DNA from 4 places in the Exiguobacterium sp. SH0S1 genome. Region 3 is predicted to be linked to each of the others. Evidence: riboswitches for the same ligand, from Rfam matches in the RefSeq annotation. Region 3 holds a riboswitch; each other region holds the start of a gene.
The links. Region 3 has a riboswitch for S-adenosylmethionine ahead of mtnK (S-methyl-5-thioribose kinase). Riboswitches for the same ligand answer to the same signal wherever they lie in the genome.
Positions count from the first base shown of each region.

Region 1 (7,960 bases), on a different contig from region 3:
CGATTCTTGAATTGAGCAAATAAGGCGATTTGATGCCTATTTTGCAATAATGATTGAACGAATCCGTCGTTTCCGTTTATGATGGGTCATGTATGGCTCTTAGATGAGCGATTTAAAGGAGGAAATGCCATGTCAACAGTACGTTTCGATTATTCTAACGCCCTGTCTTTCGTCGGGGAACACGAAGTCGATCAAATGCAAGAAACGGTGAAAGCACTCCATTCGGTCATCCACGACCGGAGCGGTGCCGGCAGCGATTTTCTAGGCTGGGTCGACCTTCCAACGAATTTTGATACGGATGAGTTCGCACGCATCAAAGCGGCCGCTGAACGAATCCGCGACAACTCGGACGTCCTCGTCGTCGTCGGAATCGGTGGGTCGTATCTCGGCGCTCGTGCAGCCATCGAGATGCTGCAACATTCATTCTTCAACGTGTTGTCAAAAGAGGAGCGTAACGCCCCACAAGTCTTCTTCGCGGGCCACAACATCTCGTCAACGTACATGACGGAGTTGCTTCAAGTACTCGAAGGCAAAGAAGTCTCAGTCAACGTCATCTCAAAATCGGGAACGACGACAGAGCCGGCAATTGCTTTCCGTGTCCTCAAGCAGTTCATGGAAGAGAAGTACGGCCAAGACGGCGCACGCGAGCGCATTTATGCGACGACAGACCGTGCCCGTGGCGCTTTGAAGACGCTCGCTGATGCAGAAGGTTACGAGACGTTCGTCATTCCGGACGATGTCGGTGGACGGTTCTCTGTCCTCACACCAGTCGGTTTGCTTCCAATCGCGGCGGCAGGCATCGATATCGATGCCCTCATGGAAGGTGCGCGTGACGCGGAAAATGCCTACAGTTCACCTGAACTTTCAGAGAACGAGGCGTACCAGTACGCGGTCGTCCGTAACGCCATGTATGCGAAAGGTAAATCGATCGAACTTCTCGTCAACTACGAGCCGGCACTCCACTATGTATCAGAGTGGTGGAAACAGCTTTACGGCGAGTCAGAAGGCAAAGACAACAAAGGGATCTTCCCGGCGGCAGTTGACTTCTCGACTGACCTCCACTCGATGGGACAATACATCCAAGAAGGTCGCCGCGACTTGTTCGAGACGGTCATCCGTGTCACGAACGTCCGTCACGCGTTGAACGTCCCTGAAGACGCACAAGACCTCGACGGCTTGAACTTCCTTGCCGGTGAGACGATCCAATTCGTCAACGACAAGGCGACGGAAGGAACGCTCCTCGCCCACACGGACGGAAACGTGCCGAACCTCGTCGTCGAATTGCCAGAGATGACGCCATATCATCTCGGCTACTTGTTCTACTTCTTCGAGAAGGCGTGCGCGATGAGCGGCTACATTCTCGGAGTCAACCCGTTCAACCAGCCAGGTGTTGAAGCATATAAAGCGAACATGTTCGCGTTGCTTGGAAAACCAGGTTACGAAGAACAAAAAGCTGAGCTTGAAAAGCGCTTAAACCAATGATTTGTTGTAGGTCCGCCTCGGCGGGCCTATTTTTTTGTTTGAAACTAGGGTGAGACAAGGTAAAGTGAGAGTAGACACGGGAAAGAAAGGGATGGACTATGTTGACATTCACGGACTACTATCACAATAAAGTCGAGTTGAGCTTCGAGCACTATCCATTTTCGGATACGCCGCTTCACGTCTGGGTCGTCGCCCGCTATGCGGACAAATGGGTGCTCACGAAGCATAAGCAGCGCGGACTCGAATTTCCGGGAGGGAAAGTCGAACCCGGAGAACACGAGGACGACGCGGCGATTCGGGAAGTGTACGAGGAGACGGGAGGCGTCGTCAAGACGCTCCATTATTTAGGGCAGTACCGGGTGCTCGGGCGTGGCGACACCGTCATCAAAAATATTTATTTTGCGGAGATCGAGCGGTTCGAGGATCATCCGGCCGTCGATGAGACCGATGGGGCCGTCTTGTTGGACATGTTACCGACGAACCTGCTCCGTAACGGCCGCTACAGTTTCATGATGAAAGATAAAGTGTTGCCCGAGACGATGAAAGTACTCCATGACAAAAAGTTGGTTTGATCGAGTCGACGTCCTGCCTCCTTATGCGGGATATCCCGTTCATCGAGGTTGGTACGAGACGAGTGACGGGGAAGAAGTCGTCGCCTACACGATCACTCCAAAACGCCCGAACGGCCAGGTGCTGTTTTATTTACGAGGCGGCACCGGGAGGATCGGTGACGTCCGGTTGCCTCGGCTGATGCAGTTCGCGGCGAAAGGGTTCCATGTCGTGGCGCCGGTCTATCGCGGGAACCACGGGGGGACCGGGAAAGAGGATTTCGGAGGCGCCGACTTAGAGGACGTCGTGTCTCTGTATGACCGCGTTAGCCGGACGCACGAGACGATCCACGCCCTCGGCTTTTCCCGGGGCGGCATGATGGCGTTGTCGCTCGCATCAAAACGTCCCGTCACGTCGGTCACGTCGTGGGCGGGTGTGACGAATTTGGAGTGGACGTATGAAGAACAGCGTTCGATGCGGAAGATGTTGCGCCGGATGACCGGGGGAGACCCGGAGGCGGTCCATGAGGCGTATGTCGAACGGTCTCCGCTCTTCAAAGACTGGCAGGCGCCGACGCTACTCATTCATGGGACGGACGACGAGCAAGTCCGGCTTCGTCATGCGACCGCCCTCGCCGACAAGATCGGTTCGCAAGCAGAGCTTTGGATCTTGCCGTTCGCCCATCAGCTCCCGTTCTGGGAAAAATGGAAGACGACGGACCGAGCGATGGATTGGATGTTGGCGATTGCAAGAAAAAAATGACTAGTACCCGAGCGGGGTACTAGTCATTTTGAGTTAGAAGACGATTGGGCCGGCCGCGATGACTTTCTCACTCGCTTTCGTGAATCGTTTAAAGTTTTGTTGGAACTTCAAGGCGAGCGCTCGCGCTTCGACATCGTAATGAGCCGTATCTTTCCAAGTGTCACGTGGGTTGAGCACGTCTTGTGGGACGCCATCGATATGGACCGGGATGTCGACGTTGAAGATGTCGTGCTTGACAGTGTCGACGTCACGCAATTGACCATTGATCGCGGCGTTCACCATGGCCCGTGTGTAGCTGAGCTTCATACGTGATCCTTCACCGTAAGCCCCGCCGGTCCAACCCGTGTTGACGAGGTAGACGTCGACGTTATGCTGTTCGATCAACTTACCGAGCATGTCGGCGTACCGTTCCGGGGCGAGCGGTAAGAACGGTGAGCCGAAGCAAGTCGAGAACGTTGCTTGTGGCTCGGTCACGCCGCGCTCCGTCCCGGCTAGTTTTGATGTGTAGCCAGATAGGAAGTGATACATCGCCTGCTCTTTCGTCAACTTGCTGATCGGCGGGAGCACCCCGTAAGCATCGGCCGTCAAGAAGACGATCGTGTTCGGGTGACCGGCCCGTGAAGGGAGCATCGCGTTATCGATGTATTGAATCGGATAAGCTGCTCGCGTATTTTCGGTGAGCGAGATGTTTTTGTAGTCGGGTGAGCGGTCTTCGTTCAAGATGACGTTTTCGATCAACGATCCGAAACGGATAGCGTCATAAATTTGCGGCTCGTTCTCACGCGACAAGTTGATCGTCTTGGCGTAGCAACCGCCTTCGATGTTGAAGATGCCGTCTGGTGACCAACCGTGTTCATCGTCACCGATGAGATGACGTTCCATATCGGCTGATAGCGTCGTCTTCCCCGTGCCCGATAGTCCGAAGAAGAGCGCCGTCTCTCCGGCGTCCGAGACGTTGGCCGAGCAATGCATCGACAAGACGTGCTGTTCAGGTAATAGGAAGTTCATGACCGAGAAAATCGATTTTTTAATTTCGCCGCCGTATTCTGTTCCCCCGATCAGAATGGTACGCTTGGCGAACGAGACGAGGATAAACGTTTCTGAGTTCGTCCCGTCAACTGCTGGGTCGGCCTTGTAGCTCGGTGCATAAATGACCGTGAACGGGTCAAATGCAGCTCTCGCTGGCCACTCACGCAAGAACAACTGCTTCGCGAACAAGCTGTGCCACGCGTACTCGGTGATGGCGCGTACAGGTAGCGTGTAGTGCTCGTCAGCTCCAGCCGAAGCTTCGAGATAATACAGCTTCTGTTTCGTCTCGAGATGAGTGAGGACTTTGTCGAGAAGAGCGGTGAACTTGTCTTCTGCGATCGGCTGATTGACCGGCCCCCAGTCCACTAACGAGTTGCTGACTTCATCTTTGACGACGAATTTGTCTTTCGGTGACCGCCCTGTGAATTTCCCTGTACTGACCGATAAAGCCCCGTCTTTCGTCAGTACGCCTTCACCGTTACGAATGGCTTCTTCCACCAGTTCTGGAACGGTTAAGTTCCGTAATACATCGGCACCCTTAATTAATTCTTCGATTTTCAGGAGCGTAGTCGCCATCCTGAGTCCCACCTTTCCCCTAAATAGATGTGGATGAAATCCGCATACTTCCGCGATTAATTAGTATGACACTTTTTATTATATGTGACACACTAATCAAAAACAAGCATTTCTTTACCCTTTAAAGTAAGCGCTTTCTTACAAAGACATTCTAACATATTCTGTATAAGCGGGGAGTGAAAAAACGGAAACCGTCAAAAAAATGTTTGATATTTCACAAACATAAATGATTTCCGTGATTACGAAGAAATTTACAAATTAAGCAGATACGCTTGACAGAACGGTATGGCATTTATATGATGGTGTTCGTAACGGATACTCTTATTCTGAGCGGTGGAGGGAACAAGGCCCTACGAAGCCCAGCAACCGTCCGATCCTGTAGTCTTTTTCGGAAAAGGTGCTATCCTGAAGCGAAGCGACAGCTTCGAACGATAAGAGGGTAAGGAAGAACGATTCAACCTTTCCCATTGAACGTGGCGAAAGGTTTTTTTCATTACCGTCCCAAAGCAACGCGTAAGGGGAACGAGTACCGTCCACACATCACCCTTATTAATAGGAGGTTTTTCGAAATGTCAAACTTGAACCGTCGACTTTTCACTTCGGAGTCCGTCACTGAAGGACATCCGGATAAAATTTGTGACCAAATCTCAGATGCGATTTTGGATGCAATTTTGGCTGAAGATCCAAACGCCCGCGTTGCGGCTGAGACGTCTGTCACGACAGGTCTCGTGCTCGTAGCTGGTGAAATCACGACATCGACTTACGTGGATATCCCGAAAGTTGTACGTGAAACTGTTCGTGAGATCGGCTACACGCGCGCCAAATATGGTTTTGACGCTGAGACTTGTGCTGTACTCACAGCAATCGACGAGCAGTCGGCAGACATCGCACTCGGTGTCGACCAAGCGCTCGAAGCTCGTGAAGGTCAAATGACTGACGAAGAAATCGATGCGATCGGTGCCGGTGACCAAGGCCTCATGTTCGGTTATGCAACGAACGAGACACCTGAACTCATGCCGCTCCCGATCTCACTCGCTCACAAATTGTCACGTCGCTTGGCAGAAGTCCGCAAAAACGGAACGCTCACTTACCTTCGTCCAGACGGTAAGACGCAAGTAACTGTCGAATACGACCAAGACAACAACCCGGTCCGTATCGATACGATCGTCATCTCGACGCAACACGCAGAAGACATCACGCTCGAGCAGATCCAAGCGGACCTTAAAGAACATGTGATCGAAGCAGTCATCCCGGCTGAACTCATCGACGCCGAGACAAAATACTTCATCAACCCGACTGGCCGTTTCGTCATCGGTGGACCACAAGGTGATGCAGGTCTCACAGGACGTAAAATCATCGTCGACACATACGGTGGATACGCTCGCCACGGCGGTGGTGCGTTCTCAGGTAAAGATCCTACAAAAGTTGACCGTTCGGCAGCATACGCGGCCCGCTACGTGGCGAAAAACCTCGTGGCAGCTGGACTTGCTGACAAAGCGGAAGTTCAACTTGCATACGCGATCGGTGTCGCACACCCGGTTTCAATCGCGGTGGACACGTTCGGCACTGGTAAATTGAGCGAGACTGAACTCGTTGAACTCATTCGTGAGAACTTCGACCTTCGTCCGGCCGGCATCATCAAGATGCTCGACCTTCGTCGCCCGATCTACAGACAGACAGCAGCTTACGGACACTTTGGTCGCACAGACGTTGAACTCCCATGGGAGCAGACGGACAAAGCGGCAGTGCTTGAAGAAGGCGCAAAACGTTTCGCATAAGCATAAAAAAACGACCTTTCGCGAGAAAGGTCGTTTTTATTATGCTTGTGGTTTATTTTCGTTTGTTGCGTTCTCGTTGCCGAGTGCCGTATCTTTCGCCTCGACGACTTTCTCACCAATATCTTGTAAATCTGATTTTGTTTCCTGGGCCGTCTCGACGACTTTGTTCACGTCTTCTTTGACCGTGTCGACTTCACCGACAACTTTTTCATAGACGTTTTGCACATCGGTCGACACTTCTTGAATCATACCCGACGCCGATTTCACTTGCTCGATGACTTGAGACGCTTTACCGGACGGATCTTCTTTGATCGTGTCGACGAGACCGCCGACAGACGACTTCGCATTCGTGAGCGACTGTTTCGTCGTCTCGCGGTTCGACGAGCTAAGTAGGGCGATCAGACCGCCGACGAGCGCACCGAGAAGCATTCCGGTCACGACGTTGATTCTAGGACCACCCGAGTTGGTTTGGTCGAATTGGCGATTCGGGTTGTTAGCGTTAGCTGCGTGCGGATCGTTTTGTAATGTTGGTTCCATGTCTAAACACTCCTTTGTAAGTTGGCATTGGTACTCATATACCCTAGTTAAAATAGAAAATAACGTTCTGCTTGATTTCGACACGAAAAAGTAATAGAAGAGCAGGATATTTTTTACGTGATGGGGAATGATAGTACTAGATTGGCCAAAAGGGGGAAGCTGTTATGAAGATGCGGGAAGCCGTACCAGAAGATGCCGCCACGATTCGAGATATCGCACTTGCGACCATCAGTGTGACAGATGACGTTCGGTCTAAGGTGATGGAGCGCGCCTATCAACAAGAAGAGATCGTCCGGGCCATCGGTTCGAGTGAAGAAGCGAAAGAACAGTTGTTCATCGTCGGTGAGGCCGAAGGAGACGTCATCGGGTTTTACCATGCGATCGACCGCGGTGATACGTGGGAAGTGCTTCGTCTCTATCTTCATCCGGCTCACCATCGCCAAGGACTTGGGGCGGAACTGCTGACACATCTCCAAGAGCGGAAAGCGCAGCCGATCGAGCTGTACGTCGAGAGTTCGAACGAGCAGGCGATCGCGTTCTTAAGCCACCAAGCGTTCACCGAACTGAACCGAATTCAAGAAGAAGTGTACGATCAACCGATGGAGCTCATCCATTTGCGTTACGACCCACGCTAAGACTCCAGACGGATTTTCTTTCAAACATCAGTCAGCGGCTGATGTTTTTTGTTAGAATTGATGAGACATACTAATAATGAGGTGACAGCATGACATATGAAGAAGAATCACGAAAAGGGGTCATCGTGATCGTTTACCCGTTGCAGTTCACGTCCCGACTCAGCGAAGCATTTTTGCAGCGACTCAGTGTCGACTATGAGGTGCTCGTCGTGACCGGACAGACGGTCGGACTAACGGCAGAAGACCATAAACAGCTGATCAAGAACACGCTACGGGAAGCGAGTCAGTCCAAACTACCGATTCACGTCATCGCCTTCAGTCTCGGGGCGCTCTTGACGAACCGCCTCCTGCAAGAGTACGACGTGCCGCTCGGGAGTTTGACATACATCTCCCCGCTCTTTGATTGGCATTCGTCCCGCCAAATCGGCGGGCTCAAGCAAGTCGTCGCCAGTGCGGTCGACCGGTTCCGCCCCGATTTGCCGCTCAGTATGATGACGTTCACCGGCGGCGGGGAAGAGTCATCTCGTTTCGGCGAGATCACATACGCGCAGTACCGCGAAATCGAAGAAGAGATCGTCGAGCATCAAGAGGAGAAGAAACATTTACCTCGCT
Region 1 covers NZ_SJVC01000001.1:1,158,300-1,166,259, reverse strand. Annotated here, with positions in the region: gene EVJ20_RS05965 (iron-containing alcohol dehydrogenase) at 1-23, shown strand, start outside; gene EVJ20_RS05960 (glucose-6-phosphate isomerase) at 130-1,482, shown strand; gene ytkD (RNA deprotection pyrophosphohydrolase) at 1,581-2,054, shown strand; gene EVJ20_RS05950 (alpha/beta hydrolase family protein) at 2,035-2,793, shown strand; gene pckA (phosphoenolpyruvate carboxykinase (ATP)) at 2,827-4,398, opposite strand; SAM riboswitch class I at 4,717-4,836, shown strand; gene metK (methionine adenosyltransferase) at 4,968-6,176, shown strand; gene EVJ20_RS05935 (YtxH domain-containing protein) at 6,216-6,713, opposite strand; gene EVJ20_RS05930 (GNAT family N-acetyltransferase) at 6,878-7,348, shown strand; gene EVJ20_RS05925 (alpha/beta hydrolase) at 7,438-7,960, shown strand, end outside.
Region 1: linked by a shared signal. The riboswitch ahead of metK (methionine adenosyltransferase) and the one ahead of mtnK (S-methyl-5-thioribose kinase) in region 3 are both predicted to bind S-adenosylmethionine.

Region 2 (7,960 bases), on a different contig from region 3:
GTTCTCGTCTTCAAGCGAGACGACCATCGCCCCTTCACTCTCGACGAGCAGGTTCTTCTCTTCGAGCATGGCGACGATCCGGTCCATCTTGTCGTTGTAGAACGCTTCACCGTGGAAGCTGTCAAACTCGACACCGAGGAGATCGTATACTTTTTGGAACTCTTTGAGCGACTCGTCACGGAACCACGTCCACAGTTCGGTCGCTTCAACGTTACCGTCCTCGAGCTTTTTGAACCAAGCACGGCCCTCGTCTTCAAGCTCAGGTTGGGTTTTCGCTTCTTCATGGAAGTGAACGTATAGCTTTAAGAGCTCAGCGATCGGATTTGCCCGGACCGCTTCTTCATCGCCCCACTTCTTATAAGCGACCATGAGTTTCCCGAATTGTGTACCCCAGTCACCGAGATGGTTGACACCGACGACGTTATAGCCGTTTTTGCGAGCGATCTGGTTGATGGCGTTACCGATGACCGTCGAGCGCAAGTGCCCCATCGAGAACGGTTTGGCGATGTTCGGTGATGAGAAGTCCGTGACAATCGTCTCGTTGCGTGTTGCATGCGTCGCGTAATCCGCTTGCTCGTCGAGAACCACGTTAATGATTTCCTGCGAGACGACGCCACGGCTCAAGAAGACGTTCACGTATGGACCGGCCGCTTCAACTTTTGTGAACAGTTCGTCGTTCAATTCACCGGCGATGTCAGTCGCAATCATGACCGGCGCTTTCCGGTACGCCTTGGCGAGTTGGAAGCATGGGAACGCGAGATCCCCGTGTGCCTCATGTTTTGGTTTTTCAATCAATGCCTCAATCTGGTCGAGCGTGAGTTCGTCACCGATGACACGTGACAGAGCCTCCGCATACTTGCGTTCATAACTCATGTAAATTTCCTCCTTCAAATCTAGTCATAAAAAAAACGCCCTTTGCACAGATGCAAAGAGACGGGTTGGCCCGCGGTACCACTCTTCTTGCCTGTTTTACACAGACCACTTTAACGGTGATAACGGGGGGCCCCCGGCTACGCCTACTCGCTTCGGATAGCATCTCAAAAGTGCGTTTCGCGATGTTTGTCAGCCTAGGCTCTCACCAATCCCTAGGTCGCTTTGTTGACTAAACGATCGTTACTCTCTTTTTCATCGACTTTCGTCTATGTGGTTGAAAAGCAACTTCATTATAGAGGATATTTGATGTAGACTCAATGCTAGAATTCAGCCATTATGATGAATAGGCAGGACTTGGGCGCAACCGTGCCGAATCTCCTACCATACATATGAGAAGACTTTTCCCACACAGGAGGGAACTATGAATCATTTTCGCAAAATGTCCGTCCTCGGTTGGAGCATTTGGAGTTTGATCGTTTTACTGACCATCACCTTGTTTACAACCGGTGTTCTTGATATTCCGGCGATCGAGCCGCTTCCGTTCATCTTGATCGCGCTGCTCGTCGTCATTTTCCAAATGGACTCGATTGAACGAAAAGGCATTTATTTCACGTTTTCAGAAAGTATCGTCCTCATCATCTTTTTATTCTTTGATTTTGAGACGGCGCTCCTCGTCAACCAAATCGGACTTCTCGTCTTTCAGTTCGCCAACCTAAAACCGCGCGTCGCGCTCCGCCGCTTTCGGTTCACTTATCCTTGGAACGCGATCACGTCATTTTTAGAAATCGCCATCCCGGCAAGTGTTTACTTGGCCCTCGGAGGTGAAACTGGTCTTGGCTTCTATTCGCAGGATTCGTTCGTTCCGCTCGTCGGTCTGATCATTGCCATAATTTTGAACACGGTCGTCCAGAAGTATCAAGTCGGCTGGTGGTTCCGCGTCGATATCCCGGTCCGTGATTTTTTGAGCATCGCGTTTTACACGTACATCGTCAGTTTGGTCTTCATCTTCGCCGCGTCGTTCTTCCGTGAGACGAACTTGCTCGTCGTCAGCAGCATCGCGGCCGCCCTCACGTTCTTTATTAAGCGGTTGATGATTCAAAAAGGGCGCCAAGACGCGTTCAAGTCATTGATCGAACAGTACGATGAAGCGAAAGAGGCCGTCTCCCTATCTCAAAGCGAGGCCCAGGCGATTGAAGTGTTCTTGAGTCAATGTGAGCGCCTCAACCAATATGATAAAGGGTTTGTCGAGTTCGTCCTGTTCGACCGAACGCTCTATTTCGATTTGTTGACGCGACAGCCGATCGACCGTCCACTCGTCTTCGACTTGATGGAAGCGCGCCATCCACACGCCAAGTCTGTCGATTATGAGATGCGCTTCGAATGGGACGCAGCGTTGTCAGATGCGTTTCATGACGATTACCACAGCTTCATCTCAGTCCAGTCAGAAGAGATTGACGGGATTCGCACACGTATCGTCATGATTGGTGAACACGTCTATGGCTATCCCCCCATCATTCAAAACGAGATGGTAAAACTGTTGAAATCGTTCAACCGAACGATCAGCCGATGCCACGAGCGCGACCGCCTATACACGGAAAGCCGCACCGATAGCTTGACGCTGCTCGCCAATGCGCGCGCGTTCTACGAGTATGGGATTCAACAAATCTCGGACGGCTCGATGTACCCGATCTCGGTCGCGATGCTCGACATCGACTTCTTTAAAAAAATCAATGACACGCACGGTCACCAAGTCGGAGACAGCGTGCTCCAAGAGTTCGGGCGGCGAATCCGGCAAATGCTCCGGACCGATGACTTTGCGGCCCGTTACGGGGGCGAGGAGTTCATCTTGCTGCTCAATCATTGCGACGTCGACCAAGCCGTCGATATCGCCGAACGGATTCGGCAGAAAATTGAAGATAAGCCGTTCCGTGTCGATGGGGTCGATATTCCCGTGACCGCCTCGATCGGTGTCGATACGATTCAAGCGTTCGGCGACAAACGGCTTGACGATACGATCCGTAACGCTGACCGGGCCCTTTACGTCGGCGGCAAGTACGCCGGTCGTAACCGCGTCGCCCATTACAACTTTTTGACGACATGACTTCCCCCCGCGTCCACTGGCGCAGGGGGATTTCTGTTGACAACCCGATTTGAAACAGGTACGTTAGGAAACGTGTCTAACAACTACATCATGACGACTTTTTATCAAGAGAGACGGAGGGACTGGCCCTTAGATGTCTCGGCAGCGGGTAACCTGTGCCAAATCCAGCGAGCGTTCTGCTCGAAAGATGAAAAGGGTGTCTCTTACAGAGAGAGCCTTTTTCGGAAGGCTCTTTTTTTCTATTCTTTGAAATGAGGTGAATCGATTGGAACAACCAACAGCTAACAAATGGGCGCTCTTGCCCTTGCTCGTCTTCCTCGTCTTCTTCATCGGGGCGGGTATTTATTATGGCGACTTTTACAAGTTCCCGGTGCTGATCGCGGCGTTGATCGCTTTAATTGTCGCTGCGATGATGACGAAAGGAAGCGTCACTCAGACCGTTGAGCGCATCGCCCAAGGTGCCGGTAATCCAGGCATCTTGATCATGATATTCATCTTCCTGCTCGCCGGTGCGTTCTCGAGCGTCGCCGGTGCAATCGGTGCGATTGACGCGACGGTCAATGCGGCCTTGACGTTCCTGCCACCGTCACTCTTACTGAGCGGACTGTTCGTCATCGCCGCTTTCATCTCGATGGCGATGGGCACATCGACCGGTACGATTGCCGCGCTCGCCCCGATCGCGCTCGGCATCCATCAAGAGAGCGGGGTCAATATCGCGATCGCGGCCGCGGCCGTTGTCGGCGGGGCCATGTTCGGAGACAATTTGTCGTTCATCTCGGATACGACAATCGCCGCCGTCCGGACACAACGGACGAACATGCGCGACAAGTTCCGGACCAACTTTTGGATCGTGCTCCCGGCCGCAATCATCACGACCGTCCTGTTAGCCGTTCTCTCAAGCGGAGAGTCGACGATTGAAGTGGCCGCGTTCGAATGGTACAAGTTGATTCCGTATCTCGCCGTCATCGTCCTCGCCTTGACCGGACTGAACGTCATCCTCGTTTTGCTCGGCGGCATCGCGCTCGCTGGCATCATCGGGCTGATTGACGGAAGCTTGGCCGTCACGTCTTACGTCACGGCGATGGCCGACGGCATGATGGGCATGGCCGAGATCTCGCTCTTGACATTATTCATGGGCGGACTCGTCGGACTCATCTCGCATAACGGTGGACTCACCTATTTACGAGACGCACTCACGTCACGGATTCAACGCCGGGCTGGTGCGGAATGGAGCATCGCCGGGCTCGTCAGTGCGACGAACGTCGCGACGGCGAACAATACGATCTCGATTCTCGTAGCAGGCCCGCTTGCCGCGAATATCGCCGATACGTATGACATCGAACGGAAAAAGTCAGCGAGCGTACTCGACATCTTCTCGTGCGGGGTACAAGGACTTCTGCCTTACGGGGCGCAGCTCCTCATCGCCGCCGAGTTGACGAACACGGCGTCCCCCGCCCTCGTCCCGTATATGTTCTATCCGTTCCTCCTGTTCATTTGCGGAGGCTTGGCGATCGTCTTCAACTTCCCACGTTTCAAAAAAACCAACTAAGCAAAAATCCTCGAAGGCGGTCGCCTTCGAGGATTTTTATGTTCTCGCTTCACGTTTACGTTTGAGCTCTTCGTTCCGTTTTTTGAAAGCGCGCCGTTTGAGAAGTTCTTCGAGACCCCGGCTGATCGCCCACAATACGAGCAAGAGCAAACCGAGCATCGACAAGCGGAACGGGCTTTGGATGAACTCTTGCCACTGATCACCGATGACCGAGAAGATGACGACGACGAGCAGTTTCCCGAATCCGGCCGCCAATACGAACGTCCGGAGCGGCATTTGAATCAAGGCGAGTAAGTACGTGATCAAACTGACCGGGATGAACGGCAACGAATATAAGAATCCGAGCGAGATTGGACTCATATGGTTGATGCGATCGAGCCAATAGACACCCTGTTTATGTTTTTCGAGCCAACGCGTCATCGGTTTGCGGAACACGTATCGGACGGCGGCGAACACGAGGAGCGTCCCTGCCAAACTGCCGATCCATGACAAGAGCACACCGAGCCAGAAGCCATACGTGGCCGCGTTCGCCGAGATGATCAAGACGAGCGGGAGGAACGGGAAAATCGCTTCTAGGAACGGGGCCCCAAGTCCAGCCCAAGGACCTCCCGGCAGTCCTTGGAGCCATTCGATGATGTTCAATATATATTGTTGGAGTGATGTGAGCATTTCAGTTTCCACCTTCGGCTTTCGTTACTACCTTTTACCCGAATTCGTTCAAGAGGACGCATCCCCCTGCCCTCCTCAAAAAAAAATAAAAAGTATTTGCGAAATTTCACTGTGATATCTATCATATAATAATGGACTTGTGGTTGCAGGCAAGTTCATTCGTCGAACGACACAACCCAACGTTCGTTTTCCTGCAAAAAACTGAACACAGGGGAGCAATAACATGGAAACAAAACCAATGCGGGTCTTACTGTACTATAAGTACGTCAACATCGAGGACCCAGAAACACTGACACAACAACACCTCAAGTATTGTAAGGACCTCGGGATCAAAGGACGTATCTTGATTTCTTCCGAAGGAATCAACGGGACGTGCTCGGGCACTTGGGAACAAACCGAACAGTACATGAACGACTTGAAAGCCGATCCATACTTCAGCGACATCGAGTTCAAAATCGATGAAGTCGAAGAGCATGCTTTCAAGAAAATCTTTGTCCGTCACAAACAAGAGCTCGTGACGTGGCGCTTTGATGGCGAGTTCGACGTGCCTAAACAACACGGTGCGTATCTCGAACCGGAAGAATGGAAAGAGATGATGAATCGCGATGATGTCGTCATCCTCGACGTTCGTAACAACTACGAGTACGATCTTGGTCACTTCAAAAATGCGATCAAAATCGACGTAGAGGCTTCTCGTTACATGCCAGACTGGCTCGAGGAGAACAAAGACCTCTACGAAGGGAAAACACTTCTCACGTACTGTACCGGAGGCGTCCGTTGCGAGAAATTTACCGCATATATGCGTGACCAAGGTCACGACAACATTTTCCACTTAAAAGGCGGCGTCGCCATGTACGGCAAAGACGAAGCAACACAAGGGGAAAACTGGGACGGCGAGCTTTACGTCTTTGACGAGCGCATCAACGTCCCAGTCAACACGGTCAATCCGTCAGTCGTTTCAACGTGCATGCACTGTGGAACGAAGACGGTCCGTTACGTTAATTGTGCCAACCCGGAGTGCAATGCCCAACACTTCTGTTGTGAAGAGTGTGAACCCAAACAGATGCGTTCATGCTCGAAAGAGTGTCAGGAGCATCCACGCAACCGCTATATCATCGAGAATATTGCGGAACAACTTCAAGAGACTGAAGGCGTCGTCGGGTAACAAAAATCGACCGAATAGCGTCGCGGGCAAATGCCCGCGACGCTATTTTTGACAGAAACTTTACGTCTAGCGCGGCATGGAATCGGGTATAGTGTAGATACTATTGTCAGACAGGAAGTGACTGAATTGCTCTTTAACGAACCGTTACTCGCCGCAATACTGGCCTGGTTTATCGCCCAGGCGGCCAAACTTGTGACCGAACTCATTCGAACACGTGACTTTGAACTTGAAATTATGTTCGCCTCAGGCGGAATGCCAAGCTCCCACACCTCGACCGTCGTCGCGCTCGCGACCGCGATCGGCCGGGCTGAAGGCCTCGACTCAAGCATGTTCGCCCTCGCGCTCACGTTCGCGACGATCGTCATGTACGACGCGACCGGCGTCCGTCAAGCCGTTGGTTTCCAAGCCCGTCTATTGAACGACTATTTTAAAGGGATCAAGCACGACACGCCGATCTTGAACGAACTCGTCGGCCATACACCGTACCAAGTCATCGTCGGCGCATTGCTCGGCCTCGTCGTCGGACTATTTTTCCCAATGTAAACGATACACATGTCCAGGCATGTCGGTCCCCTCTCAAAAACTGTCCATCTTTTTGTGAACTTTCACAACAGAGACGGTATAGTGATAAAGAGGAGGAATCGACATGCCTTTTTTACAGAAATCATATGAATCACTCGACACGCTCGCCGAAGCGATCGGGCAAGCGATCCGCGCACCGATCACGATCGAAAATCGCCACCATCAGCTACTCGCCTATAGCACGCATCCCGACTCGACCGACCCGGCTAGGATTGCGACCATCATCGGCCGTCGCGTCCCGGAAGCCGTCATCGAAGATTTGTGGGAAAGCGGTATCCTGCAAGAGCTGATCGACCGAGACGAGCCTGTCGTCATCCCAGCCCGGATGGCCATCGGTCTAGGCGAGCGCGCCGCCGTCGTCATCAAGCAGCAAGAAGACGTGCTCGGCTACATTTGGAGCCTGGCCCGGACGACCCCTTTCTCCGAGCAGGAGCTCACCGTCTTGAAGGAAGGGGCAAGTATCGCCAAGAAACTGCTCATGACGATCGCCATGCACGAACGTCGCATCGATGCCGAACTCGAGCGTTTCTTTTTAGAAGTGCTCGCTTCGCCATACCTCGCTTCCGCACATCGGGAACGCTTGAACGAACTTGCCCCGATTGCCGTCGCGAGTCGCCTGACGATCATCGACTGCTTGCAGCCGATCACTCCGCAATTCGCTGAGCGGTTATTTTATGCGCTTGCGACACAAGAAGCGATCGAGGTCGTCCTCCACGCTATCGACGGCCAACAACTGCTCGTCTGGCATTATATGAAGTCCGAGCTGTCTGAAGAAGAGGGCGCCCTCCTCCAGTGGGCCGGTCGCTTCGAGACCCAGCTGCAAGACAAGTTCACTGACGCCGAACCTCGCCTCGGGATTAGCGGGCGTTTCTTCGAAAGCGATACGCTCTATGCCGCGACCGAGGAAGCAAGACGGGTCACATCGCTACGCCGGAAGTTCCCGTTCGAGCTCGCTAGTGCCCGGGCGTTCGAACAAATTGGCATCTATCAACTCGTCCCCGATTTGTCCAGACGAATCGGC
Region 2 covers NZ_SJVC01000003.1:273,924-281,883, reverse strand. Annotated here, with positions in the region: gene argS (arginine--tRNA ligase) at 1-873, opposite strand, end outside; T-box leader at 927-1,138, opposite strand; gene EVJ20_RS10525 (GGDEF domain-containing protein) at 1,295-2,974, shown strand; SAM riboswitch class I at 3,073-3,168, shown strand; gene EVJ20_RS10520 (Na+/H+ antiporter NhaC family protein) at 3,240-4,523, shown strand; gene EVJ20_RS10515 (TVP38/TMEM64 family protein) at 4,560-5,192, opposite strand; gene trhO (oxygen-dependent tRNA uridine(34) hydroxylase TrhO) at 5,416-6,357, shown strand; gene EVJ20_RS10505 (divergent PAP2 family protein) at 6,475-6,900, shown strand; gene EVJ20_RS10500 (PucR family transcriptional regulator) at 7,004-7,960, shown strand, end outside.
Region 2: linked by a shared signal. The riboswitch ahead of EVJ20_RS10520 (Na+/H+ antiporter NhaC family protein) and the one ahead of mtnK (S-methyl-5-thioribose kinase) in region 3 are both predicted to bind S-adenosylmethionine.

Region 3 (7,960 bases):
GAAAAGCTTGAGAACGGGGAGTCGCTCCACATCATCGACGTGCGCGAACAAGACGAGTACGACGCGGGCCATATCCCGAACGTGCCGCTCTATCCGCTGTCTGAATTCCCGGGCGTGACCGAGAAGCTCGCGCAAGACAACGTCTATCACGTCATCTGTCGCTCGGGCGGACGCAGCCAGACGGCGTGCGACTATTTGGAATCGGAAGGGTTCAAAGTCGTCAACGTCGAGGGCGGCATGCTCGCTTGGGACGGTGACGTCGAAGCGTGATGCTCGACAATCCGTGGGTCGTCATTCCGCTCTTGATCGTCCTCTATTTGACGGTGTACGCGTTCGTGAAGCGTCTCGACTGGAACAGATGGCGCACCATCTGGGCGGTGTGGATCGTCCTGATCGTCCTTTTGTTGACGATCCGCCTCATACAAAGTGTGTAAAAAAACGAGTGAAGCCAAGTACATGGCTTCACTCGTTTTTAGTTGTCACGTTTATCGAACGTGATTGACGCGATCGCGTCGTGCTGGTGGATCGACTCTTCGTTTCGGCATTCGACGAAGAAGTTGACGACTTGTTTCATCTCGTACAAGTCGGCTGCAATCAAGCGGACCATATCTTCTACGAAACGTGGGTTTTCGTAAGCGATTTCTGTAGCCCGTTTCTCATCCGGACGTTTTAAGACCGGGTGAAGTGGTGCCGATGCGTTCGACTCCGCCGCATCGAGCAATGCGAGTCTCCAGTCGAAGCCGTCGAGCGACGCTTCGTCAAGACCGGCTTCGATTGTGATGTAGCCGCGCTGGTTATGGGCGCTGTATTCGCTGATCTCTTTTGAACATGGGCATAGCGTTGTCACGTTGATGACGAGGCCGACCGTCACGCTCGCCATACCTGTCTCGAGGTTGTATGTCACGTTGTGCATGACGTCGGCGTTCATAAGACCGCTGAGGCCCGTCGCCGGTGCTTTTCGGCTGAAGAACCATGGGTAGCGGACCGTCAATTGACCTTCCGTTTGTTCCATGCGCTCGGCGAGTTCTTGGGCGAACTCGATGAGCGAGCGGTTTGATAACGTCCAGCCTTGCGTATGGTACGCGTCGAGCTGTTCCGTCAAGCGGGACATGTTGATGCCTTTCCGATCTTGGACGAGTGATGTCGTTAATTCAAACGTTGCGACCGTCGCTTGGATGCCGTCTGGAGTTTCGATGTTGACGGGATGTTTGACGTTCGAGATCCCGACGCTGTCGAGTGCGAACAAGAAGTTCTTAGGTGTATTTTGAAGATCGACCATTTTATCTTTTTCTGTCGGTTTCGTACCTTTGACCGGCGGGACCGAGCCGAATAGTTTATGTCGTTCTGCTTTAGTAGGTAAAGCGACATGGCTTGTAGACATAATCGGATTCTCCTTTTTTAAGAGGGCAAATGACCGCCACTCGTTCTTGTTAGGATTTTATCACGAAATGGATACAAACTGGGTATCATTTTGCTTCGCGAACGTGCTTTGAACCTGCTCCGCGGAAAAAACTTCAGACATTGAATAAAAGAAGATTGATTTAATTTGCGCACGGGAATAAAATGTTCCTGTGAACTTAAAAATAGATCACTTTTAAATATGAAGGAACACAAACAAAAAGGGGATGTTTTAATGGATTGGCAGTTAATCCTGCAGTACGCCTGGATCATCGTCGTACTCGTCGGTCTTGAAGGGCTACTATCTGCAGACAACGCGCTCGTGTTGGCCGTCATGGTCAAGCACTTGCCGCGGACAGAACAGAAGAAAGCGCTATTCTACGGTTTATTAGGAGCGTTCGTCTTCCGCTTCATCGCATTATTCTTAATCTCGTTCTTAATCAACGTCTGGCAAGTCCAAGCACTCGGTGCCCTTTACTTGATCGGGATGAGCGCGCGACATCTATATATGACGTATAAGGCGCGCAAGATGGATCCAAGACAAGACCTCGCTGCCGAGGCGAAAGAAGAGACGGCAATTACCGAGAAGCCGGTCACGAAAAAAGAGTTTTGGTGGACGGTCGTAAAAGTCGAGTTCGCCGACATCGCTTTCGCGGTCGACTCGATCTTGGCAGCGGTCGCACTCGCAGTCAGCTTGCCGCCGCTCGGTCTTGGAGAGATCGGTGGAATCGACTCAGGTCAATTCTTCGTCGTCTTGACGGGTGGACTCATCGGGGTCATCTTGATGCGATTCGCGGCCCGCGTCTTCGTGAAGTTGCTGCATCAACGTCCGACACTGGAGACGGCCGCCTTCCTCATCGTCGGCTGGGTCGGTGTGAAGTTGACGGTACTCGTCCTCGAACACCCTGGCTTCAAGGAATTGATTGCCGGTACACCGTTCGCGTTCATGGGTCTTCCAGACGGTTTCGTCCACTCGTTAGGTTGGACACTGTTCTTCTGGTCGGTCATGGTTGGGATTGCTGTTTGGGGTTGGTTCTCTTCCAAACCGACAGCGGTCAAGCATTAAAAAAAATCCTGTCTTTCGCGTATGCGGAAGGCAGGATTTTTTGTTAGGCAGTCACGTCTTGCTTCTCGTAGATCGGCACCCAGCCTTCTGTTGTCACGAAGATGCGGACGGCGACGACTTGGCGGTCGTCTTGGAGCGTGAAGTAGTGGCGCGTGTTCACCGGGACCGAAATCAAATCGCCCGGATTGAGTTCGATGTTGAAGTAGCCACGTTCGGCGTCGTCGATGGCGAAGATGCCGTGCCCGCTGACGATGAAGCGGACCTCGTCGTCCGTATGATGGTGTTCCTTTTGGAAGTTGACAAGCAGTTCGTCCAAGTTCGGTGTCGCGTCAGACAGCGAGATGACGTCGGCCGTTTGATAGCCGCGGCGCTCCGACACGTCTTGAATCTCGTCACGGAACGTTGCGAGGATGGCTTGCTTGTCGTCGGCCGTCAGTTCGTAGTTTTCTTGAAGCGCGATCGGAAGTTTAGCGATGTCCCACTGCTCATACAGAATACCGCGCGATTCTAAAAATACGTTCACTTCAGATTGGTCGACGAGACGTTCTTCGGTTTGTTGGAAATAGACAGTTGCCATAGATAGTTCCTCCTTATGAATGGACGCCTAAGGCGCGTAGTTTTAACGTGTAGCTGAACAAAAATTCGTATGCTTCTAAATAACGTTTCGCCGCAGCCGGCGTCTCGCCCCAGACCGTGATGCCGTGATTACGGATGAGGACGGCACCGGCGCTTGAATGGACGTGAGGCGCGAAGGCGGCCGCGAGCGTCGGGATGTCGGCATGATTGTCGATGATTGGGACCCGGACGACCGCGTCCTCTTCCCAATACCCGAGTGCCTTGATGATCTCTTGCCCCGTGAAGACGACCTCACCGTTCACGGCATGGAGCTCGGAGATGACGTTGTTGTCGACCGTATGTACGTGGAGTGAACACGCCGCCGCGGTCTTGTTGAACACCTCGACGTGTAACAGCGTCTCAGCGGACGGTTTACCAGTTTGTTCGCCAAGTAACCTGCCGGCCGCGTCTACGAGGACGAAATCGTCCGCGGTCCGTTTTCGTTTATCGCGTCCGCTCGCCGTGACGAGGAAGGTCAGCGGGTCGTCGGAGACACGAATCGCCAAATTGCCACTCGTTCCGGGGAACCAGTCGCGCGCGGCGAGTTCGTCTTTAATGTCGGCGAGTTCAAGCCAACGTGCGGTCACGCTCATACGTGCACCTCCTTCATGTGATGGGTGATGTCGTCGAACGTCTCGAACGGGGCGTAGGCGATGCCTTCTGCTTCACAGAGCGTGATGAGTTGCCCACGGGCGTAGACGAAATCGGCCCGTTTGGCGATCTCGAAGTCGGTCACCGAGTCACCGATGACGATCAAGCGATCAACGGGATCGACGATCGTCCGGGCGATTGTCGGTTTGCAGCAACCACAATCATTCGTGCAATGCGCGTCACAGGCGTAGGGCCAGTCGACGCGTACCGTCTCGCCTGAGAAGTCGGCGACGTTACAGTAGATGTGGTCCGGCGCGACGTGGTCTTGCAAGATCGGGTGTACGAAAAAGTCCATGCCGCCGCTGACGACGTCGAACTTCCAGCCATGTTCTCGGATCTCTTCCAAAAATGCTGGGAAACCTGGGCGCAAGGTGATGCGGTCCAGCAAGTAGTCACGGTACGCCGAAGCGTCAGCGCTCGGCAACAGCTGGAACATCTGCCCGACCCCGGAGCGGATCGAGATGTCTTGAGCGAGCACATCGTCTTTGAGCGCGTGCCATTCGGGCGGTGCGAACGCCCGCATCAAAGCGATGATGTTGTCCTCGGCCGTGATCGTCCCATCGAAGTCACACAAGATGTGAATCGTCATTGTTTTGACCACGCCTTTAACGCGGCCTCGAGCTCGTTCGTCTGGCTCGCCACGCCCAATACTTGCTCAATCGCTTGTCGGAACGCCCGGGCCCCGGCGGCCGCGCCGTCTGGGTGACCGTGGATGCCGCCGCCGGCGTTGATGACGACGTCTGTGCCGAAATCACGGATGATGTCCGGGACGAGCCCCGGATGGATACCGGCCGATGGGACCGGTAGAATCGGTTTCGTCCAGTGCGGCCGAGCACTGCCATCCCGAATCGTGAACGCCTCATCAGACGGTGTCGCAAGTGAACCGTATGGGGACGGGAACAGCGTCAAGTCGGCCCCCGCGAGGCGGATCAATTTTCCGAGCAAGAGCGAGTGGCTGATCGAGCCGGTCAAGGCCCCGGCGAACGCGGGGTGCGCCAAAATCGGGACGTTAATTGTTGGATCGCTCGCGAGTTCGCGGAGTGTGTCGAGCCCGTATGTATAGACGTTGAACAACAGTGCCGTCGCGCCCGCCTCGATCAAGCGGAGCGCTTGGTCACGCAGCCCGAACACCGGACCGCTGAGCGTGATGGCATAGAGCGAACGTTTCCCGGTCGTTTCGAACTGTTCTTGGATGACGGCCGCCCCGATTTTAGCTCGTTCAAGCGACGGAGTGAGCGGGTTGTCGTATAGGATTTCATCATCTTTGACGATGTCGATGCCGCCGGCGAGCTGGTCTCGAAGTTGCTGTTCTAAGAAGCGTAAATCACGGCCGATGATCCCTTTAAAGATGCTCATGACGAGCGGGCGATCATGTACGTCGAGCAACTCACGAACGCCTTGAACACCGAACTTTGCTCCGGGGAATTCAGATGCAAGCGTTTCGGGTAACGTTAAGTCGATCAAGCGTACCGAGTCATCGAGCGATAATTTCCCGAACGTCGTCGTCAAGATGGATGAGAAGTCGGGCGTGACGTTATGGAGCGGATAACGGATTGTGAAGCGGCTCGTTGTTTCCGTATGCGTCGTTGAGACGACCTCGCCCCGATACGCCTTTAATTGTTCTTGCTCTAGGTGAGGCAGTTCCGTCCACGTGCCGACGGTCAGTTCGAGGGCGATTTTCTCGGCGACAGTCGCGACGCGGTCCGTCCGGCTGATTTCATATGTGGCAGTAATACTCATGTTCGTTCCTCCTTCCGGTCAAACAAAAAATGACCCCATGCCGAGGCAAGAGGTCATCATAAAAAAATGAACTCTTATCTCTCAGCTTACGCTGCAAGAATTAGCACCGTGCCCAATCGGGTCGGTTGCTGCGACATCATCGGGCTTGTCCCCTCCGTCTGCTCTTGATAAGAATGTATTTTGAAGTTGTGAAATTTAATTGAATTTTGTCACACAATATCCGGTTCGTCAATTCCTTTTTTTGAGAAAAAAAGTTTGAGTTCGTTGTTACCATATATGCATAAAAAAAGTGACCGTTGCTCCAGCAAATTGCCGTTGACAAAGGTGGGGTCGAGTCCGTAATATTCATCACAACAAGTTCACACAATCGAATACGACACTCTTATCGCGAGTTGGCAGAGGGAATTGGCCCGATGATGCCGCAGCAACCGACCAGTAGGCACGGTGCTACATCCACCAGACATACGTCTGACAGATGAGAGGAACAACCGTTACGGCTGTGCCTCTTTCTCGCGGAGAAAGGGGCTTTTTTTGTGGGGAATATACCGAAAGGGGAAACAGACATGGCTTATCAACCATTTACAGAACAGACAGTCGTCGAGCACGTCAGAACGTTAGGGTTACTCGAAGATGGGGGCATCGCGCATTGCGAGGAGATCGGGGACGGCAACTTGAACCTCGTCTTCCGCATCCGTCAAGGCGAAACGAGCCTCATCGTCAAGCAGGCGCTACCGTATGCGAAAGTCGTCGGCGAGAGTTGGCCGCTCACACTTGAACGGGCGTGGATCGAGCAGCTCGCGTTGCGCGAATTCGCCAGCGTCGTCCCGCGTTTCGTCCCGGTCGTTCTCGGCAGTGACCGAACGCTCGCCTACACGATTTTAGAAGACTTGTCTGACTTTGATATCGTCCGGACGGGCTATTTGGAAGGGAAAACGTATCCTGAACTTGCCCGTCACATCGGTGAGTTTTTAGGACAGACGTTGTTTGAGACGTCCGACTATGCGGCCGGCCCGATTGAGAAGAAGCGGAAAGAACGGGATTATTACAACCCGGAACTATGCGATATCACTGAAAAACTGATCTTCACCGATCCGTACAAAGATGCCGAATCGAACAACATCGAAACCGCGCTCCGTCAGGACGTCGAAGCGCTTTGGCGTGACCAGAAATTGAAAGTGGAGGTCACGAAACTGAAAGTCGGTTTCGTCACGAAACACGACGCGCTCTTGCACGGGGACTTACATACAGGCAGCATCTTCGCGACGCAACAAGAGACGAAAGTCATCGATTCGGAGTTCGCTTTTTATGGACCGTTCGGCTTTGACATCGGGCAAATTGTCGCCCATTTGACGCTATCGACGTTCCATGACCCACTCAAACGGTTCGAGCGGTTCACCGACGTATTGACGGTATGGGAGACGTTTGAGAAGACGTTCCGGACGAAGTTTGAGACGGCGGTCGAACCGTTCAACACGGACGGGTTCGTCGATGAACTACTTCAAACCATCTTTAGCGACACGATTGGCTATGCCGGATGCGAACTGATTCGCCGCACCATCGGCCTCGCCGGAGTCAATGACCTCGAGACGTTACCGGAAACGGTCCGGCTCGAGCGGAAACGGGAAGCGCTCACGCTCGGCACGACGCTCATTAAACAGCGCCACGATATCCGTTCGATCGATGAATTAGTGACGCTGTTAGCGGGGGTACGCGTATGACAGTCCAAAACATTCGCTTCGAACCGTCCCGGGACGAGCTCGTCATTTTAGACCAAACGTTACTGCCCCATGAGGAGCGGTACGTGACGATCGCGACGCTCGAACAGGCGGAGCACGCCATCGAGACGTTACAAGTCCGAGGCGCGCCGGCCATCGCCTATTTCGGCGCATTCGTGCTCGCGAAAGAAGCGGTCCGGCTTCAAGATGACCCGGACTTCACACGCCGGCTCGACCTCGTCGGCCGTCGGTTGATCGCGACGCGACCGACGGCGGTCAATCTTCAAAACGTGATCGAGTCGCTTCTCGGATTCAACGTCGGAGACGACTTTGAAAGAATCGCGACTGACATCAAACATCGGGCCATCGCGCTGTTCGAGCGAGACGTCGACACGTATCGGGCCATCGGGGAGCATGCGCTCACGGTGCTGCCAGCAGGGGGGAACGTCTTAACGATCTGTAACGCCGGGGCGATCGCGACGTCGCGTTACGGGACTGCGCTCGCTCCGTTTTACGTCGGGAAAGAGCGAGGTATCGCGTTTAACGTCTTCGCTTGTGAGACGCGGCCGCTCCTCCAAGGGGCACGCCTGACCGTCTGGGAACTCGACCAGGCCGACATCGACGTCACGCTCATCACCGACAATATGGCCGCTTGGACGATTCAGGCGAAAGGGGTCGACGCCATCATCGTCGGCGCTGACCGCATCACACGGACGGGTCACGTCGCCAATAAGATTGGCACGCTTCAGCTCGCCGTCCTGGCTAAACATTACGG
Region 3 covers NZ_SJVC01000005.1:508-8,467, reverse strand. Annotated here, with positions in the region: gene EVJ20_RS11725 (rhodanese-like domain-containing protein) at 1-270, shown strand, start outside; gene EVJ20_RS15180 (hypothetical protein) at 267-434, shown strand; gene folE2 (GTP cyclohydrolase FolE2) at 473-1,381, opposite strand; gene EVJ20_RS11715 (TerC family protein) at 1,634-2,464, shown strand; gene EVJ20_RS11710 (cupin domain-containing protein) at 2,508-3,041, opposite strand; gene EVJ20_RS11705 (methylthioribulose 1-phosphate dehydratase) at 3,055-3,672, opposite strand; gene EVJ20_RS11700 (2-hydroxy-3-keto-5-methylthiopentenyl-1-phosphate phosphatase) at 3,669-4,319, opposite strand; gene EVJ20_RS11695 (2,3-diketo-5-methylthiopentyl-1-phosphate enolase) at 4,316-5,470, opposite strand; SAM riboswitch class I at 5,542-5,644, opposite strand; SAM riboswitch class I at 5,850-5,952, shown strand; gene mtnK (S-methyl-5-thioribose kinase) at 6,034-7,188, shown strand; gene mtnA (S-methyl-5-thioribose-1-phosphate isomerase) at 7,185-7,960, shown strand, end outside.

Region 4 (7,960 bases), on a different contig from region 3:
AAGAAGCAAGAAGAGATTGAAAAAACGGTCCAAGAGAAAGGGATTACACAAATCCACATGTATTTCTCTGACGTGATCGGAGACTTGAAGCTGTTGACTCTTTCTGCAAAGTTGTTGCCGGAAGTTTTTGAAGGGAAGACGATGTTCGACGGCTCGTCAATCGCCGGTTTTTCTTCTATCAAAAACTCAGACCTATTCTTGAGACCGGATTTAGATCGACCACGCTACGAACAAGACGGTGACGAGAGCATCCTCGCTTTCTTCTGTGACGTCTGTACACCAGACGGCGAACGTTACGAGTTCGACCCGCGCAACGTGTTGAAAGACGCGTTAGAGCGCGCTGCCCGTGACGGTTACTCCATCTTCGTAGGGGCCGAACCAGAATTCTTCATCTTTGACGAAAACGGCGAGTTTTATGACGAGGCCGGTTACTTCTCGACACGTTCAGAAGATAAAGGCTACGAAGTACGTCAACATATCGCCAACCGCTTGAGCGAGGTCGGATTCAACATCGAAGCGGTCCACCACGAGGTCGCACCGGCCCAACACGAGATCGGCATCAAGTACGACACCGCCTTGCACACGGCGGACAACATCCAGTTCTTCAAGGAAGTCGTCCAGCTCGCGGCACAGGAAAAAGGGGCTAAAGTATCGTTCTTGCCAAAACCGCTCCGTGACGTCAACGGTTCAGGGATGCACTTGAACATCTCGGTCTGGAACAACGACAAAGACGGCAACCCGGTCGATAACGCCTTTGAAGAGCCGGAGTCTGACTACGGTCTCTCGCACACGGCCCGCCACTTCATCGAAGGGATCTTGAAGCATGCCCGGGCGACGGCCATCTTCACGAACCCGCTCCCAGAATCATACGAGCGCCTCGTCCCAGGGTTCGAGGCACCGGTCAACATTTGTTGGAGCCCGTCGAACCGTAGCTCGATGATCCGCATCCCGGCTTCACGCGGCAGCGCGACACGCGTCGAGGTCCGTAACCCAGACCCGAGCGCGAACCCGTACTTGGCACTTGCGGCGCTCATCTACGCCGGTCTTGAAGGGATCGAGCATAAGATCGAGCCGTCGGCACCGAACGAGGACGACTTGTTCGAGTACTCGGCGAAACAGATCGAGAGCCAAGGCATCTCGTCGCTCCCGGCGACGTTCCATGAGTCGATCCAAGCATTGAAGCAAGACCGTTTCCACGACTACTTCAACCACGACATGATCGATCGTTACTTGTCGCTCATCCAAGTCCGTAAGTAATCCGATAAATAAAAAACGCCATTCCTCGCGCGAGGAATGGCGTTTTTTTGACTTAATGGATACCGCGCATATACTTTTTAATGACCGGGGCCAGCGCGAACAAGATCATGCTGAGCACGATCGCTACTCCGCCGATGATCCCGAAGTAGAGCATCTCGTTCTCTGGCGAGTAGAACCGGACGAGCTGGGCGTTGATCCCTTGTGCCGCCGCGTTCGACAAGAACCAAAGCGACATCGTTTGGGCCGAGAAGGCGGCCGGGGCGAGTTTCGTCGTCGCCGACAGACCGACCGGAGACAGACTGAGCTCACCGAGGACGATGATGAAGTAACTGAGGACGAGCCAGAGCGGATTGACGAGCGTGTCCGGTCCACCGAAGTAGGCCGGCAGCAAGATCACGAGGAAGCTCAAACCGGCGAACAAGATCCCGAAAGCGAACTTCGTCGGGATGCTCGGCTCACGATCACCGAGCCGCACCCATAACCAGGCGAACACAGGGGCGAGCAGGATGATGAACAACGGATTCAGTGATTGGAACCAGGCCGGCGACAGCGTGAACCCTAAAAATTCAAGATCGGTCCGCTTATCGGCATAGCTTGCCAAAATCGTCGCGCCCTGTTCTTGAATCGCCCAGAACATGACCGAGGCGATGAAGAGCGGGATGTAGGCGATGATGCGTGACCGCTCGACTTCTGTCGTTTTCGGGCTCCGGTACATGACGATGAAGTAGATCGTCGGGATGACGATCCCGAACACACCGACGAGACCGATGAACGTGTTGATCGTGAACAAGCCTTGTGGGATCAGGATGGCCAGTAATCCTCCGATGAGGATGACGGCCAATGTCGTGTACTTGATCGCATTCTTCTTTTCAGACGCCGTCAACGGGTTCGGCACGTAAGACCCGGCGAGGCCGAGGTTGCCTTTTTTCGTGAGGACGAAGACGACGAGACCGATGAACATCCCGACCGCGGCGAGAGCGAAGCCCCAATGGAAGCCGTAGCTCTTTTGAACGCCACCGACGATCAACGGCGAGATGAAGGCACCAAGGTTGATCCCCATGTAGAAGATACTGAACCCGGCGTCACGGCGACGGTCCGTCTCGTGGTACAGGTCACCGACGATACTCGACACGTTCGGCTTCAATAGTCCGGTCCCGATGACGATGAGCCCCATCGAGATGAACAAGAACGTGAGGCTGCCCGGGATTGACAAGACGATATGGCCGAGCATGATGAACACACCACCGAAAAACACGGCCCGAGACGTCCCGAAGACGCGGTCGGCGAGCCATCCCCCGATGACTCCTGACATGTAGACGAGTGCGCCGTACACGGACATGATCGACAGGGCGACGTTCTGGTCGAGACCGAGACCGCCTTCCGATACCTCGTAATACATGTAGAAGACGAGGATGGCCCGCATGCCGTAGTACGAGAAACGCTCCCAAAATTCAGTGAAGAACAACGTGAACAAGCCTTTCGGCTGTCCGAAAAATCCTTTTTGTGGAACGCTGTCCACAATTTTCTGTTTATCGATCCTTTCCATGAAAGATCCCTCCTTAACCGTATTATCATAAGAAGAATCATTATGTTTGTAAAGGAAAACTGAATGTAAAATTCAAACTTTAACAGATTTGAAACGAAACAAAAATCCACCTAAACCAAGTTGTTTTAGGTGGATTGAACAATTAAGCGGTCTTTTGCCTGGCTTCTTCAGAGCTAACATATTTTCCGAGACGCCAATAGATGAGACCCGACAAACAACTTGCCGCCCCGACAAGGATGAGGGCGATGTGCCCGGCGCGTTGGTCGAGGAACAGGCTGGCCATGAGCGGTGCGGTCACGCCGCCGATCAACCATTGGATGCTGGCGGCCCCGTTATAGGCACCGCGCATGTTCTCGGGGGCGATCATGGCGATGAACGTCTGTTGGACGGGCGACATGATCATCTCGCCGAGCGTATAGAACGCGTATACGGCGAGCAGGATACCGACGAGGACGAGGTACGGGGTACCGAGCGTATAGAGGAGCCGCGGCACGACCGCAATCAACATCATCCCGATCCCGAAAATCGTCGCCCCGACCAGCATGACGTTGCCGAACGGTTTGCGCCCGAGTTTTGAGGCGATCGGGAATTGGAACAAGACGACCATGATGCCGTTCAAGGCGAGCAGATAGGCGAACGGGTTCTCGCGGTCGGTGAACGACGGCATCGACTCTTTCAAGAACAGCGGCAACATGCTCTCGATCAGCGAGAAGCCCATCGAGATGAAGACGCCGGCGAAGATGAAGACGAGAAAGACTTTGTCGTTGTAAAAGACACGTAAGACGTCACGGTTCGACGGTGTCTCCGCTTCGGTCGTCTCTGGGAGCGACTCGCGGATGAAACGTCCGAGAACGAGCGCGTACAAGGCGAAGACGAACGCTGCCGTGAAGAAGATGTACTGTCGGTCGATGAACAAGACGGCACTGCCGAGCAGGGGACCGAACGCCGCCCCGATATTATGCCCCATCCGTAAGAGACCGAACGCCTCGTTCATCTGTTCCGGCTCGGTCACGTCGGCGACCATCGCGCTCGCTGCCGGGTGGAACAGCGAGTTCGTCAAACCGAGCATGGCGTTCAAAAGGAGCAGCGGCCAAAACGTTTCCGCGAAAGCGAAACCGATGAGCGCGACCGCATCACCGAGGATGGCGGTCATCATGACCGGTTTTCGACCATATAAGTCGGCGAGACGTCCGCCGACGACCGAGCCGATGAGCGCCATGATCGGTCCGGTCGCTAAGATGACGCCGACTTGGACGTAGCTGTCGAGCTTGTCGCTGTAATAGAGGACGAGGAACGGGGCGATCATGAACATCATGACACCGGTGATCGTCTCGCCGAGGAAGCGAATCCAAATGTTACGGTCGAGCCGTTTGAGTGATTGAATCATGCGTTTCACCTGCTTCTACAAAATAAAAGGGACGAAGGATGCACGGAGGCATACTCGTCCCTACTTGCTTATGCACGCCTCGGAAGACAGGCGGGTGACTTCAGTTCATGAAACGGAAGACCCCGACCTGTCAGTATGAAATTGGATACGATGTGGCTGCGTCATGACTGACATGGCGGGTCCTCCTTTCTGAAAGTTTACTCTTCGTTTCAACTGTATGACAGGTTCTTGAAATGTGTCAACATATTTTGACTTGCGTCATAACAGTTCATTTAAATTCTTGCGGGTGAGCCGATAATCGATCAACCGGGACAAGACGACTTGAATCATCGCGGTCACGGGTACGCTGATGAACATCCCGACGAGGCCGAACAGGCTCCCCCCGATGATGATCGATGTGATGACCCAGAACGGGGTGATCCCGACGCTGTCGCCGAGAATTTTCGGGCCGAGCCAAAGTCCGTCGAACTGTTGCAGCAAGAAGATGAACAACAAGACGAGCAGGGCCGTGAACGGGTCGTAGAAGTAGGTGATGATGAACGCCGGGATCATCCCTAAGAGCGGCCCGACGTATGGGATGAAGTTCAGCACCCCGATGATGACACCGAGCAAGAGCGCGTACGGCGCGCCGATGATCAAGAGCCCGATGACGGCCATCACGCCGATGATGAGACAGTCGAGCGACTTTCCGATGATGTAGCGTTTAAAGATATAGTCCATCTCTTGGAAGATGTCGATCGTCGTCTTCGCCGAGGCGACCGGGAACATCGCGTACAGTAGACGCTTGAACATCCGGGCGAACACTTCCTTGTCTTTCAACAAGTAGATCGAGATGACGATCCCGATCAACAAGTTGATCAACGTCATCGTGAAGCTCGACACGTAACCGACCGAAGACACGACGGCCGTCTCGACCCATCCGGAATACCGTTCCTCGAACCGGTTAAAATCGATCGCTTGGGCGATCGTCGCATTATACTCCTCGACATACGTTTTCAGCTGCCCGAGAAAGCCATCGATTTGGCGAATATAAAACGGGAGCTCCTCGATGAGAGACGCGACGCTCGAATAGATGCGAGGGAACAGCGTCACCGCTGACACGACAAGGATCCCGATGAACGTGACGTAGACGATCAACAAGCCTTGGTAGCGCTTCAAGTGGAACCGCTCTTCTATATAGGATAGGACGGTGTTGAGGAGCAGCGCGATGGCGATCCCCATGATGATCGGCGTCAACAGCTGAAACGCATACTGCATGACCCGAGAGATCGTGTCCGGCTCGCTGATGACTTTCCATAGGACGAGCAGAATCAGCCCGATCACGCTTAACTTCCATATCAATTGACGGTTTAGTTCCAATGGTCTATCCCCTCATGCTGTAAATTTTGCAGAATAACGTTCACCTTTTACTATGAACGTTTTTTTACCGGGATTCAATAGCGGTAAGGAATTTTTGAAATAAGGATTGACAAGGTTGGTAACGTTTGGTTTACTAAATGACATATTACAGAAATTATCAATTGCATATAAAAACACTTTCTATCAAGAGAAGCGGAGGGACTGGCCCGATGAAGCTTCAGCAACAGATTGTTTCAATACTGTGCTAATTCCAGCAAGGTGACCTTGAGAGATGGAAAGGTGGTTGTTTGAATACGTCCGTATCTCGACACCCCTTTCCTCGGAAAGGGGTGTTTTTGCATAGGAGGACTATTCATGACAGACAGACGCTCGAAGTTACTTAAAACGTTACCACCCCAGCATTTCGTCGGACTCGCCGCCGAAGTCGCCGCACTCGAGCGTTCAGGCCGCGACGTCATCCGGCTCGGCCAAGGGACGCCCGACTTGCCGACACCGGCCTCGATCTGCGAGGCGCTGCAGACGGCCCTGCTCGACCCGGCGACGCACCAATACGGACCGTTCCGGGGACAGACGCGCCTGAAGCAAGCGGTCGCGACGTTCTACCAGACCGAATACGGCGTCGCGCTCGATGCCGAGACCGAAGTGGCCATCTTGATCGGCAGCAAGTCGGGACTCATCACGCTCCCGCAATGTGTGCTCGAGCCAGGTGACGGCATGTTGCTACCGAACCCGGGCTATCCGGACTACATCTCGGGGGCACGTCTCGCCGGAGCGGTCGTCCACGACCTCGTCCTCCGGGAAGAGAACGGCTATCTTCCTGATTACGAGACGCTCGATCCGCAGGGGGCGCGACTCATGTATTTGAACTACCCGAGCAATCCGACCGGCGCCGTCGCGTCGCCCGCGTTCTTTGACGACACGGTCCGGTTCGCGAATAAGCATGACCTCATGGTCGTCCACGACTTCGCCTACGGCAGCATCGGTTTCGACGGTCACGTCCCGCCGAGCTTCCTGCAGGCGCCTGGAGCGAAAGACATCGGCATCGAGGTGTATACGATGTCGAAGGCGTTCAACATGTCCGGCTGGCGGGTCGCTTTCGCCGTCGGCAACCGCGACATCATCGAGGCGATCAACACGTATCAAGACCACGTCCATGTGAGCGTGTTCTCGGCCATCCAAGAGGCGGCCATCGCCGCGCTCGAGTCGCCACGTTCGCTCCGGGACGACTTGTCACGGTTGTATGAGGCCCGCCGCGACCGGCTCGTCGACGGGTTACGTCAGGCCGGATGGGACATCACGGCCCCGAGTGGCTCGTTCTTCGTCTGGGCGAAAGTGCCGGACGGGGACGCAAAATCGTTCTCGTATAAGCTGCTCCACGAGGCAGGGGTCGCCGTGACGCCGGGCTATTTCTTCGGCTCAGAAGGCGAGCGGTACGTCCGGTTCGGGCTCGTCTCCGCCGAGCCGAAGATCGACGAGGCCGTCGAGCGGATCGAGAAACTGTTCGCGACGTATGAAGAGGTCCGGGCATGATCCGCCAAGCCGTGCTCGAGTACGACCATGCGGATGACGCGCTCGAGCGGCTCGATGAATTGATCGCTGGCCGTCGTGCTCACGTGCTGCGCGGGCAGAACGGTTTTGACGTCGTCAAGCGTGTCCTGCCAGCGATCACTGCCTATCCGACATCGCTGTTCCGTGGCGAATGCACGGACGCCGAGGTCGAACGGCTCCGTTTGAAGGATGTGGACGTCCTCCTTGCCGTCGGTGGGGGCAAGCTCGTCGACACGGCGAAACTCGTCGCTTACCGGCAAGGTGTCCCGCTGATCGTCATCCCGACGCTCGCCTCGAACTGTGCCGCCTTCACGCCGCTCAGCGTCATCTATGACGAGCAGGGAGCCTATGACCGCTACGACGTGTTCCGCGTCGTCATCGAGCGGGTCATCGTCGACGCAAGGGTCGTGACCGACTCGCCGTACGACTACTTCCGGGCCGGCGTCATCGACACGGTCGCCAAGTTTTACGAGGCCCGCTATTTGAGCGGCGACAGTTCGCCTGATGCCGGCGTCAATACCGGTCTCGCCTTGGCCAAGCAATGCGGCCGGCTCGTCGAACTCGACTTGAGTGAGTCCAGTTTCACCGCGTATGGGCCAGAGACCCGGTTCGCGGTCGATCACACCCTTGCCGTCGGCGGTGCCGTCGGTGGTTTCGGGGACGCCGGGACACGCGTAGCCGTCGCCCACGCCGTTCACAACGCGCTCAGCCGCTTCGAGTCGACCCACCCGTTCTTACATGGCGACAAGGTCGGATTCGGACTCCTTGTCCAAGAACGGTTGCGTGGCTCGTCTGACGCCCCATATTTAGAGGCGTGGCTCGCCAGGATCGGCGCGCCGACGTCACTTGAGACGCTCGGACTC
Region 4 covers NZ_SJVC01000001.1:744,801-752,760, reverse strand. Annotated here, with positions in the region: gene EVJ20_RS03810 (glutamine synthetase family protein) at 1-1,257, shown strand, start outside; gene EVJ20_RS03805 (peptide MFS transporter) at 1,310-2,803, opposite strand; gene EVJ20_RS03800 (MDR family MFS transporter) at 2,946-4,190, opposite strand; gene EVJ20_RS03795 (AI-2E family transporter) at 4,449-5,549, opposite strand; SAM riboswitch class I at 5,727-5,827, shown strand; gene EVJ20_RS03790 (aminotransferase class I/II-fold pyridoxal phosphate-dependent enzyme) at 5,904-7,079, shown strand; gene EVJ20_RS03785 (iron-containing alcohol dehydrogenase) at 7,076-7,960, shown strand, end outside.
Region 4: linked by a shared signal. The riboswitch ahead of EVJ20_RS03790 (aminotransferase class I/II-fold pyridoxal phosphate-dependent enzyme) and the one ahead of mtnK (S-methyl-5-thioribose kinase) in region 3 are both predicted to bind S-adenosylmethionine.